2 regions of the Streptomyces sp. Y20 genome follow, and region 2 is predicted to be linked to the other one. Evidence: riboswitches for the same ligand, from Rfam matches in the RefSeq annotation. Region 2 holds a riboswitch; the other holds the start of a gene.
The links. A riboswitch is a leader RNA that binds a small molecule or an ion and turns the genes downstream of it on or off. The one in region 2 is predicted to bind glycine.
Positions count from the first base shown of each region.

Region 1: it holds a riboswitch for glycine, as region 2 does, so the genes downstream of both, gcvT (glycine cleavage system aminomethyltransferase GcvT) here and gcvP (aminomethyl-transferring glycine dehydrogenase) in region 2, are expected to answer to the same signal.

Region 1 is NZ_JBIDDP010000007.1:158,118-165,409, forward strand. Features, by position in the region: gene ACGFT1_RS19590 (enhanced serine sensitivity protein SseB C-terminal domain-containing protein) at 262-1,038, opposite strand; gene ACGFT1_RS19595 (enhanced serine sensitivity protein SseB) at 1,269-2,060, opposite strand; gene ACGFT1_RS19600 (AAA family ATPase) at 2,103-2,843, opposite strand; glycine riboswitch at 3,004-3,107, shown strand; gene gcvT (glycine cleavage system aminomethyltransferase GcvT) at 3,265-4,383, shown strand; gene gcvH (glycine cleavage system protein GcvH) at 4,522-4,899, shown strand; gene glyA (serine hydroxymethyltransferase) at 4,914-6,179, shown strand; gene ACGFT1_RS19620 (L-serine ammonia-lyase) at 6,283-7,292, shown strand, end outside.
Region 2 is NZ_JBIDDP010000017.1:4,846-12,137, forward strand. Features, by position in the region: gene ACGFT1_RS31520 (DUF881 domain-containing protein) at 1-861, shown strand, start outside; gene ACGFT1_RS31525 (FHA domain-containing protein) at 1,052-1,882, shown strand; gene ACGFT1_RS31530 (MerR family transcriptional regulator) at 1,929-2,666, shown strand; gene ACGFT1_RS31535 (bifunctional nuclease family protein) at 2,822-3,295, shown strand; gene ACGFT1_RS31540 (MerR family transcriptional regulator) at 3,557-4,240, shown strand; gene ACGFT1_RS31545 (DNA polymerase IV) at 4,310-5,842, shown strand; gene ACGFT1_RS31550 (PRC-barrel domain-containing protein) at 5,746-6,135, opposite strand; glycine riboswitch at 6,255-6,349, shown strand; gene gcvP (aminomethyl-transferring glycine dehydrogenase) at 6,525-7,292, shown strand, end outside.

The DNA.
Region 1 (7,292 bases), on a different contig from region 2:
CCTCGCGTCTGAGTCGCGAGTCTTCAGCGTCGCTGTGATCACCCGCCAGAGCTGGCGGCGAAAGTATGCGCAACCGTGATGCAGTGCAGGGGATTCCGTTATCCGAACAGTGGGTAACGACCCCCGGACGTGGGCCAGTTGGGGCAGAACGGCATATTCGCCCGGAACGGGACGTACCGGCGATGTCTACGCGCGCAGAAGAGGCTCGTTCACGCGGGCAGCGTGGTGCTGCTCAAACCCCTTGACATGTCCGCCTGTTGGTCAGTAGCCGCCGTGCGCGGGCGGGTAGCCGTAGCCGGTCGCCGGCGGAACCTGGAGCGGGGGCCGGGGCGGCGGGGCGGCGGCGTGCGCCTCGCGATCGTAGAAGGGACGCGCGTTGGCCCGCATCCACATGACCACCGGGTCGTAGCCGTCGGTCATCACGACCGTCGAGACCGGCAGCCCCTCCGGGACCGCGCCGACCGACTGCTGCATCATCGCGCGCACCGAGTCGACCGCCGCCGGGGAGGTGTCGTACACCTCCAGGCCGAGGGCGAGGTACGGCGCCCCGAGCGCGGGCTGCACCCAGGCGCGGCGCAGCGAGCGCAGCGCGGGGGTGCGGTGCGCGTTCTGCGCGAGCAGGGCGTAGAACTGCGGGATCTCGATGCCGGGTTCCGACAGGCGCAGGGGGCCGGCGGGCTGGCGGTCCAGGCCGGTGGCGATGCGGCGCAGGTCGAGCCAGGGGATGCCGACGCCGCCGCCCGGGGCGTGCGGATTGAGCCACAGGCCGTAGTGGTCGGGGTAGAGGGTGCGGGCCACGTCGACGCCGTCCACCACCTCGTAGGAGCGGTTCCAGCCACTGGCCGACAGCTCCTGGGCGGAGGTGACGCAGGGGGCGTAGTGGAAGCCGTCGACCTCCATGTCGCCGTACTGGGCGTCCGGGGAGCCGGCCTGGCCGTGCCACAGGAACATCCAGACCTGGCCGGAGGAGGGGGCGGCGAGGGCGCGCAGCAGGGCCTCGTAGGCGTCGTAACGTCCAGGCGTGACCTGGCGCAGCATGTGCTCGACGCTGCCGCTCGGGCTCGCGCTCACCTGTCTTACCGCCCCTTCTCGTGGAGTGCCCCGCGTTGGGGGACAGCTTAAGCGCCCGGTGGCCCGGTACCTCGTGGCCGTTCGCCGGGGGCGGCCGGGCGGTGGCGCGCCGCGCCCGGCGGGCACCACCGGGTGCCGGGACCCGGTCTCGCGTCCCGGCGTGCCGGCCCCGGCTCCGCGCTCCGGTGGCCCGGCCGCTAGTGGCCGAACCGGTAGAAGGGGCGGACGTTCGTCTTCAGCCAGTCGGCCACCGGGTCGTCGGTGACGTCCATGAGGATCAGATTGACCGGCCACCTCACCGGGACCCTGCCGAGTGCCCGGCCCAGGGCCTCCAGGGGCACGGTGCGCAGGTCGCCCTCCCACCGGGAGAGTTCCACGCCGACGAACATCACCGGTTCGGCCGTCTCGACGGCGGCCAGGCAGCGGCGGGCGGTCACCACCACGCCGGTGTCCGCGAACTCGGCGGAGGCGGCGGAGAGGAAGTCGACCGGGTCGTCCTGCCAGTCGGGCTCGAAGAGGCGGACCCGGCCACCGCTGCCGGGGCCGTCGAGCGGGGTGCGGCCCACCCGGCACAGTTCGGCCACGGCCTCGGGCGGCAGCGGGATGCCGACCACACCGCCCGGGTTCACGGCCAGGCCCGCCTGCGGCGGCAGGCCCCGGGCGAACTCCACGGCGGGGGCGACGGTGTACGACATGTGGGAGCCGGCCGCCTGGCGGAACTGCTCCTCGGAGCTGAACACCGGCACGTACACCTGGCCCTCGATGTCGAGTGTGGGCAGGTCCAGCGGGCCGCTGTCCGGGCCGCCGCCGGCCGGCAGCGGGATCCACAGGAAACTGCGGCCGAGGACCTCGATGATCCGGCCGCCCGCCGTGGGGACGCCGAGGGAGGCCGAGAGCACCTCCTCCAGTTCGTTGCCGGGCCAACCGCCGTGCGGGTGGGGGTGTGTCTGTGCCGGGAAGTCCGCGGGAAGGTCCGCCGGGAAGTCCATCTGCCTACCGCCTGCTGGGAACCACTGCTGTGAGAGCGAAGGCTATCGGGTGGCTGTGACATCGCGGCTCCGCCGGGGATCCCGCGCCGCGTCAGCGGGGTCAGGGGCGGCGAAGTCCACGCGGTGCAGGGTGTCCGCGGCGGGCCGGTCCAGCAGCAGCGCCGAGCCGCAGCCCGCGGGCGGTTCACCCCGCTCGACCGCGCGCAGCAGCCGGGCGGCGGTACGGCGGTGCCGGCGGAAGGCGTAGCGGGAGACGCCCCGGCCGCGCTCCCGCTGGCCCTCGCGGGCGGTCTCGGGGGCGACGTCGAGCACCAGCAGGTGCAGGGTGCCGCCGCGGCGGCGGGCCTCGCGGGCGAGCCAGCCGCGCACCCAGGGCTGGGTGCCGCAGTCGTGGACGACGACGCCGTCGCCGGTGCGCAGCGCGCGGCGCAGTCCGGCGTAGTGCGCGAGGCGGACCAGGGGGCGGTAGAACGCGTACGGCAGGAGGCGGGGCAGGCGGGCCGCGAAGCGGTCGCGGGCGTCCTGGGAGTCGACGCGGTGGCCGGCGACCGCGCGGCGCATCAGCGTGGACTTGCCGCTGCCGGGCAGGCCGGTGATCACCACCACGTCCCGCGGCCCGAAGACGAGGGCGCGCGGGCTGCGGCCGGCGCGGTCGCGCAGGTCACGGACGACCGGGACCGGGCGCGCGGGGTGCCGCTCGCGGGCGGTGGCGGGGGCGGAGCGCTGCTTGGGCACCGCGAGGCCGGTGGCGGCGGCGGTGACGTACGCCGTGGTCCTGTTCACCGTGATGTCCTCCCCTGTGGGCTCGGTCATGTCCTGCCCATCGATGTTAAAGAGAAGGTAATGCCGGTGGTCGGTGGTTCGGTGCGGGTCGTGCCACAGGTCGGTTACAGAAGCCGGGCTCGCGTGCGATGATGTGCCCGCCAACTGCATACCGGCCGCTTGAATCCGCGCGGGAGAGTCCCCAGGTCCCCTTGGACCGTCTGGGGCGCCGAAGGAGCAAGTCCCTCCCTTGAATCTCTCAGGCCCCGTTACCGCGCGGGCGAGGCACATCTGAAAAGCGGGCCGCTGTGTCCAGTGGTCCCACCCAAGGTGCAAGCCGTGATCGTCCCCGTGGCGGTCGCGGCGAACCTCTCAGGTTCCGATGACAGATGGGGAGGAACGTTCCTCGCCCCGTCCGTATGCCCTGGGAGACGACCGACCGATGAGCAGCACCGAACTCCGCCACACCGCGCTGGATGCCGTGCATCGCGCGCTCGGCGCGACCATGACCGACTTCGCCGGCTGGGACATGCCCCTGCGCTACGGCTCCGAGCGCGACGAGCACCTCGCGGTGCGCACCCGGGCCGGCCTGTTCGACCTCTCCCACATGGGCGAGATCACCGTGACCGGCGCCGGGGCGGCCGCCCTCCTGAACTTCGCCCTGGTCGGCAACATCGCCTCCGTCGGCGTCGGCCGCGCCCGCTACACCATGATCTGCCGGGCCGACGGCGGCATCCTGGACGACCTCATCGTCTACCGGCTGGCCGAGACCGAGTACATGGTCGTGGCCAACGCCTCCAACGCCCAGGTGGTGCTGGACGCGCTGACCGAGCGGGCCGCCGGCTTCGACGCCGAGGTCCGCGACGACCGGGACGCCTACGCGCTGCTCGCGGTGCAGGGGCCTCAGTCCCCCGGCATCCTGAAGTCGCTCACCGACGCCGACCTGGACGGGCTGAAGTACTACGCCGGCCTGCCCGGCACCGTCGCCGGCGTCCCGGCGCTGATCGCCCGCACCGGCTACACCGGCGAGGACGGCTTCGAGCTGTTCGTGCGCCCGGAGCACGCCGTGCGGCTGTGGCAGGCGCTGACCGAGGCCGGCGAGGGCGTCGGCCTGGTGCCGTGCGGCCTGTCCTGCCGGGACACCCTGCGCCTGGAGGCGGGCATGCCGCTGTACGGGCACGAGCTGACCACCGCGCTCACCCCCTTCGACGCCGGGCTCGGCCGGGTGGTCAAGTTCGAGAAGGAGGGGGACTTCGTCGGGCGCGAGGCGCTCGCCGGGGCCGCCTCCCGGGCCGAGGCGAGCGCGCCCCGGGTGCTCGTCGGCCTGGTCGCCGAGGGCCGCCGGGTGCCGCGCGCCGGGTTCGCCGTCGTCGCCGGCGGCCAGGTGATCGGCGAGGTCACCTCCGGTGCCCCCTCCCCCACCCTGGGCAAGCCGATCGCCATGGCCTACGTCGACGCGGCCTACGCGGCGCCGGGCACCGAGGGCGTCGGCGTGGACATCCGGGGCACCCACGAGCCGTACGAGGTCGTGGCGCTGCCCTTCTACAAGCGCCAGAAGTAGACACTGAACGCTGCGGCGCTCCCGGCGTCCCGCCCCGCGCCGCCGGACGTGACCCTGCGCACATTCCCCCTGCTCACGAGCAGGTCCTACCGTCCCCCCCTTCATCAGCACTCCCGCGCGTACAGGAGAATCCAGGCCATGAGCAACCCCCAGCAGCTGCGCTACAGCAAGGAGCACGAGTGGCTGTCGACCGCCGAGGACGGCGTCGCGACGGTCGGCATCACCGAGTTCGCGGCCAACGCGCTCGGCGATGTGGTCTACGCCCAGCTCCCCGAGGTCGGCTCCACCGTCGAGGCGGGCGAGACCTGCGGTGAGCTGGAGTCGACGAAGTCGGTCTCCGACCTGTACTCGCCGGTCAGCGGTGAGATCACCGAGATCAACGAGGACGTCGTCAACGACCCCTCGCTGGTGAACTCCGCGCCCTTCGAGGGCGGCTGGCTGTTCAAGGTACGTGTCACCGAGGAGCCGGCCGATCTGCTCTCCGCCGACGAGTACGCCGCCCACACCGCCGGCTGAGGAGTCGTAGCCCCATGACTGTCCTGAACACGTCCCTCCACGAGCTGGACCCGGAGATCGCCGCCGCGGTCGACGCGGAGCTGAACCGCCAGCAGTCCACGCTGGAGATGATCGCGTCCGAGAACTTCGCGCCGCTCGCGGTGATGGAGGCCCAGGGCTCGGTCCTGACCAACAAGTACGCCGAGGGCTACCCGGGCCGCCGCTACTACGGCGGCTGCGAGCACGTCGACGTCGCCGAGCAGATCGCCATCGACCGGGTCAAGGAGCTGTTCGGCGCCGAGTACGCCAACGTGCAGCCCCACTCCGGTGCCTCCGCGAACCAGGCGGCCCTGTTCGCCCTCGCCCGGCCCGGGGACACCATCCTCGGCCTGGACCTGGCGCACGGCGGCCACCTGACCCACGGGATGCGGCTGAACTTCTCCGGCAAGCAGTTCGACGTGGTCGCGTACCACGTGGACGTGGAGAGCGGCCTGGTCGACATGGCCGAGGTCGAGCGGCTGGCCAAGGAGCACCGCCCGAAGGTGATCATCGCCGGCTGGTCGGCGTACCCGCGCCAGCTGGACTTCGCCGAGTTCCGCCGGATCGCCGACGAGGTCGAGGCGTACCTGTGGGTCGACATGGCGCACTTCGCGGGCCTGGTCGCCGCCGGTCTGCACCCGAACCCGGTGCCGTACGCGGACGTGGTCACCTCCACGACCCACAAGACCCTCGGCGGCCCGCGCGGCGGCATCATCCTCGCGAAGAAGGACTTCGCGAAGAAGCTGAACTCCTCCGTCTTCCCGGGCTTCCAGGGCGGCCCCCTGGAGCACGTGATCGCGGCCAAGGCGGTCTCCTTCAAGGTCGCCGCCTCCGCGGACTTCGCGGAGCGCCAGCGGCGTACGGTGGAGGGTGCGCGCATCCTCGCCGAGCGGCTGACGGCGGCGGACGCCCGCGAGGCCGGCGTGAACGTCCTGTCCGGCGGCACCGACGTACACCTGATCCTCGTGGACCTGCGCGCCTCGGAGCTGGACGGGCAGCAGGCCGAGGACCGGCTCCACGAGGTCGGCATCACGGTCAACCGCAACGCCGTCCCGGACGACCCGCGCCCGCCGATGGTCACCTCCGGCCTGCGGATCGGTACGCCCGCCCTCGCGACCCGCGGCTTCACGGCCGAGGACTTCGCCGAGGTCGCCGACGTGATCGCCGAGACGCTGAAGGCGTCCTACGACGCCGAGGCGCTCAAGGCCCGGGTGAAGGCCCTGGCCGACAAGCACCCGCTGTACCCGGGGCTGAACAAGTAAGTCCCCTTTCGCCGGGCACCGCGCACACTGGAAGAACCCCGGGTGTGCGGTGCCCGCACCCTGTACCGCCTTTCGCACCACCCCCCGCATTGAGGAGTCATCCGTGGCCATCTCGGTCTTCGACCTGTTCTCGATCGGCATCGGCCCGTCCAGCTCCCACACGGTCGGCCCGATGCGCGCGGCCGGCCTGTTCGCCCGCCGGCTGCGCAACGAGGAGCTGCTCGGCTCCGTCGCGGCCCTGCGCTGCGAGCTGTACGGCTCGCTCGGCGCGACCGGGCACGGCCACGGCACCCCGAAGGCGGTGCTGCTCGGCCTGGAGGGCGCCTCACCGCGCACGGTGGACGTGGAGACGGCCGACGAGCGGGTGGAGACGATCAAGCGGGCGGGACGGCTGAACGTCCTCGGCGAGCACGAGATCCCGTTCTCCTTCGACGACGACCTGGTGCTGCACCGCCGCAAGGCGCTGCCCTACCACGCCAACGGCATGACCATCTGGGCCTACGACGCCGACGGCGCCGAGGTGCTCTCCAAGACGTACTACTCCGTCGGCGGCGGCTTCGTGGTCGACGAGGACGCGGTGGGCGCGGACCGCATCAAGCTGGACGACACGGTCCTGAAATACCCCTTCCGCACCGGTGACGAGCTGCTGCGCCGCACGAGCGAGACGGGCCTGTCCATCTCCTCGCTGATGCTGGAGAACGAGCGGGCCTGGCGCACCGAGGCGGAGATCCGCGAGGGCCTGCTGGAGATCTGGCGGGTGATGCGCCAGTGCGTGCAGCGCGGGATGTCCCGCGAGGGCATCCTGCCCGGCGGTCTGAAGGTCCGCCGCCGCGCGGCCGTCTCGGCCCGCCAGCTGCGCGCCGAGGGCGATCCGCTGGCGCACGCCATGGAGTGGATCACGCTCTACGCGATGGCCGTGAACGAGGAGAACGCGGCCGGCGGCCGGGTCGTCACCGCCCCGACCAACGGCGCGGCCGGCATCATCCCCGCCGTCCTGCACTACTACATCAACTTCGTCCCCGGCGCCGACGAGGACGGAGTCGTGCGGTTCCTGCTGGCGGCCGGCGCGATCGGCATGCTCTTCAAGGAGAACGCCTCCATCTCCGGCGCCGA
Region 2 (7,292 bases):
GACGGCGACGCCCGGCCGGAGAGCCGGCTGCCGCAGAGCGGCCCACCGGAGCACCGGCTGCGCAGGGAACTGCCGGCCGAGGTGCCCGCGTCCGCGCCCGGGGCCGGCCGGCCGGCCGGGGAGCAGCCCCAGCAGCCGCTGACCGGACGCCAGCGGCTCGTCAAGGGCCTGTGGCCGCCGCGCTTCACCCGCGCCCAACTCATCGTCGCGGTGCTGCTGTTCGGCCTCGGCTTCGGCCTGGCCGTCCAGGTGGCGTCCAACAGCGACACCGACAGCGCGCTGCGCGGCGCCCGTCAGGAGGATCTCGTACGCATCCTCGATGAACTGGACTCGCGTACTCAGCGTCTTGAGGACGAGAAGCAGGGGCTGGAGAAGCAGCGCCAGGAACTCCAGAGCAGCTCCGACCAGGCCGCGGAGGCACGCAGGCAGACCGCCGAGAAGAAGAGGCAACTCGGCATCCTGGCGGGCACCGTGGCGGCACAGGGGCCCGGCATCACCATGACGATCGAGGACACGAAGGGGACGGTCAAGGCGGACATGCTGCTCGACGCGATCCAGGAGCTGCGTGCGGCCGGCGCGGAGGCGATCCAGGTCAACGGGGTCCGGGTGGTCGCCGGCACCTACTTCACCGACTCCGGCAAGAGCGTGAGCGTCGACGGGAACAAGATCGGCGCCCCTTATCGTTTCAAGGTCATCGGCAAGCCGCAGGACCTCGAGCCGGCGCTCAACATTCCCGGGGGCGTGGTGCAGACCCTGGAGAAGGAGCAGGCCACGGCGACCGTGCAGCAGTCCGGCAAGATCGTCGTGGCTGCCTTGCGGCAGGCGAAGCGGCCTGACTACGCTCGGTCGTCCTCCCGGTGAACCGGCGGTGCATGGCGGCTGTCGCGTACGGGCATGAGCTTGCGGGGGGTCGGCGCACCGAAGAGGTGGCGCGTGATGGAAACTGTTTGGTGGATACGGACGTTGTGAAGATGTCCGGCTCGGCCGGTGTAGGCAATCAGGGTTCGTCCTGCCCCACGGGCGGGTCTGTTTCGGTCAAGGGGAATCGCCCGTGAAGTTGTTTGCGAAGTTGTTCGGCAAGAGCGCGCGAGAGGGCGGCGACAACGCCACCGCCCGTCATCGCGCGCAGCCTGACGCGGAGGGCCAGCGCCCGCTGTTCCGGGACCAGGTCGCTGGTCCGGGCGGTGACATTTCCGGTGGTCAGGGCGCGGCGTCTGTTGACCCTACCCAGGCCGGCGGCATAGGTTTCGGGCAACCGTCAACCTCAGGTGCGGGTGGAGGGTTCGCCCCCGGCCCGTACGCGTCCAACGCCCCGGCGGGGCAGCCGCGGCAGGAGGATCCGTCGATGCCGGTCCTGGTGTGTACGAGGTGCGGTAACCGCAACGCGGAGAACGCCCGGTTCTGCTCCCACTGCGGCGCGCCGCTGCGCCCCGGGGTGGCACCCGAGCGCGCCTCCGAGACGACGTCCACGATCTCGATCTCCGGCCTCGAGGCCTACGACGCCGAGGCGACCGGCCAGACGCAGCTGCCGATGCTCTCCCCGGAGGCGCAGGCCGCGGTGGACGCGCTGCCACTGGGCTCGGCGCTCCTGGTGGTGCGCCGGGGGCCGAATTCGGGCAGTCGCTTCCTGCTGGACAGCGATCTGACCACGGCCGGCCGTCATCCGCAGAGCGACATCTTCCTGGACGACGTGACGGTCTCCCGGCGGCATGTCGAGTTCCGGCGCTCCCCGGACGGCTCCTTCACGGTGGCCGACGTGGGCAGTCTGAACGGCACGTACGTCAACAGGGAGCGCATCGACCAGGTCGCTCTGTCGAACGGCGACGAGGTGCAGATCGGCAAGTACCGGCTGGTGTTCTACGCGAGCCGGCAGGGCATCTGACCCACCCCCGGACCGGCGTCCGGGGGGACACCCCCAGGGAAGGTCCATGCTGCGAACACCGAGCGGCGGTGCCGGAAGCGGTACCGCCGCCAGGGACAGTGGGCTGATGAGCATCGGCACGGTGCTGAACACGCTGCGCGACGAGTTCCCCGAAGTGACTATCTCCAAGATCCGTTTCCTGGAGGCGGAGGGGCTCATCGAGCCGCAGCGGACCCCGTCGGGATATCGCAAGTTCAGCGCCGGGGACGTCGAGCGCCTCGGTCACGTCCTGCGGATGCAACGGGACCACTACCTCCCGCTCAAGGTGATCCGGGAGTACCTGGACGCCATGGAGCGGGGTGAGGCCGCCCCGCTGCCCCTGGTCGGGCGCCAGCGCACCGCGGAGGACGGCCCGGAGCCGCCGGACAGGCCCACGGTGGCCCGGGTCGGCAAGACAGAGCTGCTGGCCACCGCGGACATCGACGAGGCGGACCTGAAGGAGTGGGAGTCCTACGGGCTCATCGCCCCTCTGGAGGACGGGGCCTACGACGCCGAGGCGGTCACCGTGGCCGAGCTCATCGTCGAGCTGGGCCGTTTCGGCATCGAGCCGCGCCACCTCCGGGTGATGAAGGCCGCCGCGGACCGTGAGGCGGGGCTGGTGGACCAGGTGGTGGCCCCGCTCAAGCGCCACCGCAATCCGCAGACGAGGGCACTCGCCGAGGCCCGTACGAAGGAACTGGCGGCGCTCACGACGAAGCTGCACGCGGCTCTCGTGAAGACCGCTCTCGGCGTACGCCTCCCCTGAGACCCACGGGCCCCCGGAACCGGCTCAGGGGCCGGGCTGAGCCCGGTGGGACCAGGCCAGGAGCGGGGCTGGCGGTGGGGGGCCGGGCGGCCGGATCGGGCACCTGTTCCCGGCCCGACTACCCAAACGTCCCGGGCACGGCCTAGGGTTGCTGTGTGAACGAGCTCGATGTCGTAGGTGTCCGGGTCGAAATGCCCTCCAACCAACCGATCGTGCTCCTGCGCGAAGTGGGAGGCGATCGTTACCTCCCCATCTGGATCGGGCCGGGGGAGGCGACGGCGATCGCTTTCGCCCAGCAGGGCATGGCCCCCGCGCGACCGCTGACCCACGACCTGTTCAAGGACGTGCTGGAGGCCGTCGGCCAGGAGCTGACCGAAGTACGCATCACCGACCTGCGGGAAGGGGTCTTCTACGCGGAACTGGTGTTCGCCAGCGGGGTCGAGGTCAGCGCCCGCCCCTCCGACGCCATAGCGCTGGCCCTGCGCACCGGAACGCCGATCTACGGCAGTGACACGGTGCTGGACGACGCGGGCATCGCCATTCCGGACGAGCAGGAGGACGAGGTCGAGAAGTTCCGCGAGTTCCTCGACCAGATCTCGCCCGAGGACTTCGGCAGCAGCAGCCAGTGAGGCGCCGCGCCGGCCTGCCGGACCCCGGGTTCCTTCCGGGCGGTGGGCGGGTCCGCGGGGCCGCCGCCCCGGCAATTGCCTCCGGCCGGTGAGAGCGTCCTACGGCTTCCCGTGAGCGCATTCGGCTAGCCTTTCCCCGCGGTGGGACACGGGAAACCACTCCTAGGGTGATTGTCACTCGGCGTGCCGAGTGTGGCGATCGTTGACGCGCCCCTGGTGACTGCCTACCGTCGAGAAGGCAGGTCAAGGACGGAGGTCGGCGTGAGAACCAGCGGCGACGGTACGGCTGGGGGTGCCCCCGGACGCGGTTTCGGGGAGAGCGGTCCGTACCCGCCCCCGGACTCGCGGCCGCGCTCGAGCGGGGGTTACCCCCATCCCGGCAGCGCGGCCGAGCACGCTCCGCAACTGCCGACGGCGGTGCCGAACGGCGGAGGGGTGGCGTCCATGACGTCCGAGGAGATCGGCTACCGCGGGCCCACGGCCTGCGCGGCCGCCGGCATCACCTACCGGCAGCTCGACTACTGGGCCCGCACCGGGCTGGTCGAGCCCAGTGTGCGGCCCGCCTACGGGTCCGGCACCCAGCGTCTGTACAGCTTCCGGGACGTCGTCGTCCTGAAGATCGTGAAGCGGTTCCTGGACACCGGGGTGTCGCTCCAGAACATCCGCACGGCCGTGCAGCACCTCAGAGAACGCGGTTTCCGCGACCTGGAGCGGATGACCCTCATGAGCGACGGTGCCACCGTGTACGAGTGCACCTCGCCGGACGAGGTCCACGCGCTGCTCCAGGGCGGTCAGGGCGTCTTCGGGATCGCCGTCGGCGTGGTGTGGCGGGACGTGGAGGGCGCGCTCTCCCAGCTGCACGGCGAGCGCATCGACACCGGGGAGACGCTGGTCGGGCCTAATCCGGCGGACGAGCTGGCGCGGCGCCGCAACCGGGCGGTCTGACCGCCAGGGATCCTCGCGGTGCCCTCCGCCGTCACCGCGTTGTCAGTGCCGTGGTGCAGCATCGGAGATGTGAGAAACGCGCCCACGGTCCTGCATCTCGACATGGATGCCTTCTTCGCCTCGGTGGAGCAGGCGTCCAAGCCGAGCCTGCGCGGGAAGGCCGTCGTCGTGGGCGGGCTCGGACCGCGCGGGGTGGTGGCCACCGCGTCGTACGAGGCACGGGTGTTCGGGGTCCACTCGGCGATGCCCATGGGGCAGGCGCGCCGGCTGGCACCCAACGCCGCTTATCTGGTGCCGCGCTTCACCCTGTACCGGACGATCAGCGAGCAGGTGATGGCGCTGCTGAGGGAGCTGTCACCGCTGATCGAGCCGCTCAGCCTCGACGAGGCGTTCGTGGACCTGGAGGCCGGGGGAGCGGCCTGGGACGAGGAGTCGGCGCGGCGGGCCGGGGAGAGGCTCCGCGCGGACATCCGGGCGGTCACCGGGCTCACCGGGTCGGTGGGGCTCGCCGCCTCCAAGATGCTCGCGAAGATCGCCTCCGAGCAGGCGAAACCGGACGGCTTGGTGCTGATCGAGCCGGGGACCGAGCGGGCCCTGCTGGGGCCGATGCCGGTGCGGACCCTGCCGGGGGTCGGGCCGGCCACCGGGGACCATCTGCGCCGGGCCGGGATCACCACGGTCGAGGAGCTGGCCGAGGCGGGCGAGGACGAACTCGTCCGGATGCTCGGCAAGGCGCACGGGCACGCGCTGTACGCGATGGCCCTGGCCCGGGACCAGCGGCCCGTGGTGGCCGAGCGGGAGACCAAGTCGGTGTCGGTGGAGGACACCTACGACGTGGACATCCACGACCGGGTGCGGGTCGGGATGGAGGTGCAGCGACTGGCCGACCGGTGTGTCCGGCGGCTGCGCGAGGCCGGGCTGTCCGGGCGGACCATCGTGCTGAAGGTGCGGCGGTACGACTTCTCGACCCTCACCCGCTCCGAGACGCTCAGAGGGCCCACGGACGATCCCGCGGTCATCCGTGAGGCGGCGGCGCGGCTACTGGACTCCGTGGACACCACGGGCGGGGTGCGGCTGCTCGGCGTCGGCGTGTCCGGGCTCGCCGACTACACGCAGGAGGACCTGTTCGCGCAGGCGGCGGGGGAGCGGGCGGTGGACCTCGCGGAGGAGGCCGTGCCGCAGGCCCCGGCGGAGCAGGGGCCCCCGGCCGAGCGGCAGTGGCGGGCCGGGCAGGACGTGCGGCACGACGTCTGGGGACACGGATGGGTGCAGGGCAGTGGTCTCGGCCGGGTCACCGTGCGCTTCGAGACGCCGCTGTCCGAGCCGGGCCGGGTCCGGACGTTCCGGGTCGACGATCCCGCGCTGACGCCGGCCGAACCGTTGCCGCTGGTCTCCGGGCCGGCGCCCACCGGCCCGGCCCCGGCCGTGCGACCGGCTTCGGATGAGCAGCCCGGACGTCCGGCCCCGGATTCGGACGGGTACGACGGGCGACCCGGCGGCGGGGTTCAGGGGCCCGGCGCGGACCGGGACTCCTCCGGTGGTGCCAGGGTGCCGAAATCGTGGTCCGGGGCCTTGGGCGGGGACGCCGTGTCCAGGCCGTAGTGGTGGTAGAGCTGGAGTTCCTGCTCGGGGGAGAGGTGGCGGCCCACGCCGAAGTCGGGGGCGTCCTTGATCAGGGTCCGGTCGAAGGGGATGTGCAGCGTGCCGTCGAGGAACTCGCTGGGTTCCAGAGGGACGAAGGCGTCCCGGGAGAAGAGACCGGTCCGTATGGCCGCCCACTCGGGCACGCCGGTCGCGTCGTCGAGGTACACCTCGTCGATGGTGCCGATCTTGGCGCCATTGACGTCGAACGCCTTGCGGCCGATCAGGTTGCGCGGATCGATGTCGGTTCGCACGGTCCCTCTCTCTCCACGTGGTCGCAACACATCCGTAAGCACAACAAAAGAGCAGATTCAGGGATGCGGCCACTCGAGGGCTCAGGCGTTGACCCCGCTGGTAGGCTGACAGCGGCTGCCGACCCCGCGCGGGAGAGTCCTCCGACCATGTCGGAGGCGCCGAAGGAGCAAATCCTCCCCGGAATCTCTCAGGCTCACGTACCGCGCGGACGAGGTCACTCTGGAAAGCAGGGCGGGTGTGCACGGCGTCCGCTCTCACCGACGGTGAAAGCCGGTGCCCGCAAGGGCCCCGGTGAAGCTCTCAGGTCGAGATGACAGAGGGGGAGGCCGTCGGGGTATCCGTACCGGGGTGCCCCTCGAAGGTCGCGTCAGACCAGGAGGCCTCCGCAATGACCGCCCATCGCATTCCGCTCTCCGAACTCGAAGCGGGTATTCCGTTCGAGCAGCGCCACATCGGCCCTGACCAGGAGGCGCGGGCCAAGATGCTCGCGCAGGTCGGGTACGGCTCGCTGGACGAGCTGACCGCCGCCGCGGTCCCGGACGTGATCAAGAATGCCGACGCCCTCGACCTGCCGAACGCCCGCACCGAGGCCGAGGTGCTCGCCGAGCTGCGTTCCCTCGCCGACCGCAACCAGGTCCTCGGCTCGATGATCGGGCTCGGGTACTACGGGACGTTCACACCGCCCGTCATCCTGCGCAACGTCATGGAGAACCCGGCGTGGTACACGGCCTACACGCCGTACCAGCCGGAGATCTCCCAGGGCCGCCTGGAGGCCCTGCTGAACTTCCAGACGGTGGTCGCCGACCTGACCGGCCTGCCCACCTCGGGTGCCTCCCTGCTGGACGAGGGCACCGCCGCCGCCGAGGCGATGGCGCTGTCCCGGCGCATGGGCCGGAACAAGAAGGGCCTGTTCCTGGTCGACGCGGACGCGCTGCCGCAGACCATCGCCGTGATCGAGACGCGTGCCGAGCCGGCCGGCGTCGAGGTCGTCGTCGCCGACCTCAGCGACGGCATCCCGGCCGGGATCGCCGAGCGCGAGATCAACGGCGTGCTGCTCCAGTACCCGGGCGCCTCCGGTGCCGTACGGGACATCAAGGCGGTCATCGACCAGGCGCACGAGCTGGGCGCCCTGGTGACGGTCGCCGCCGACCTGCTC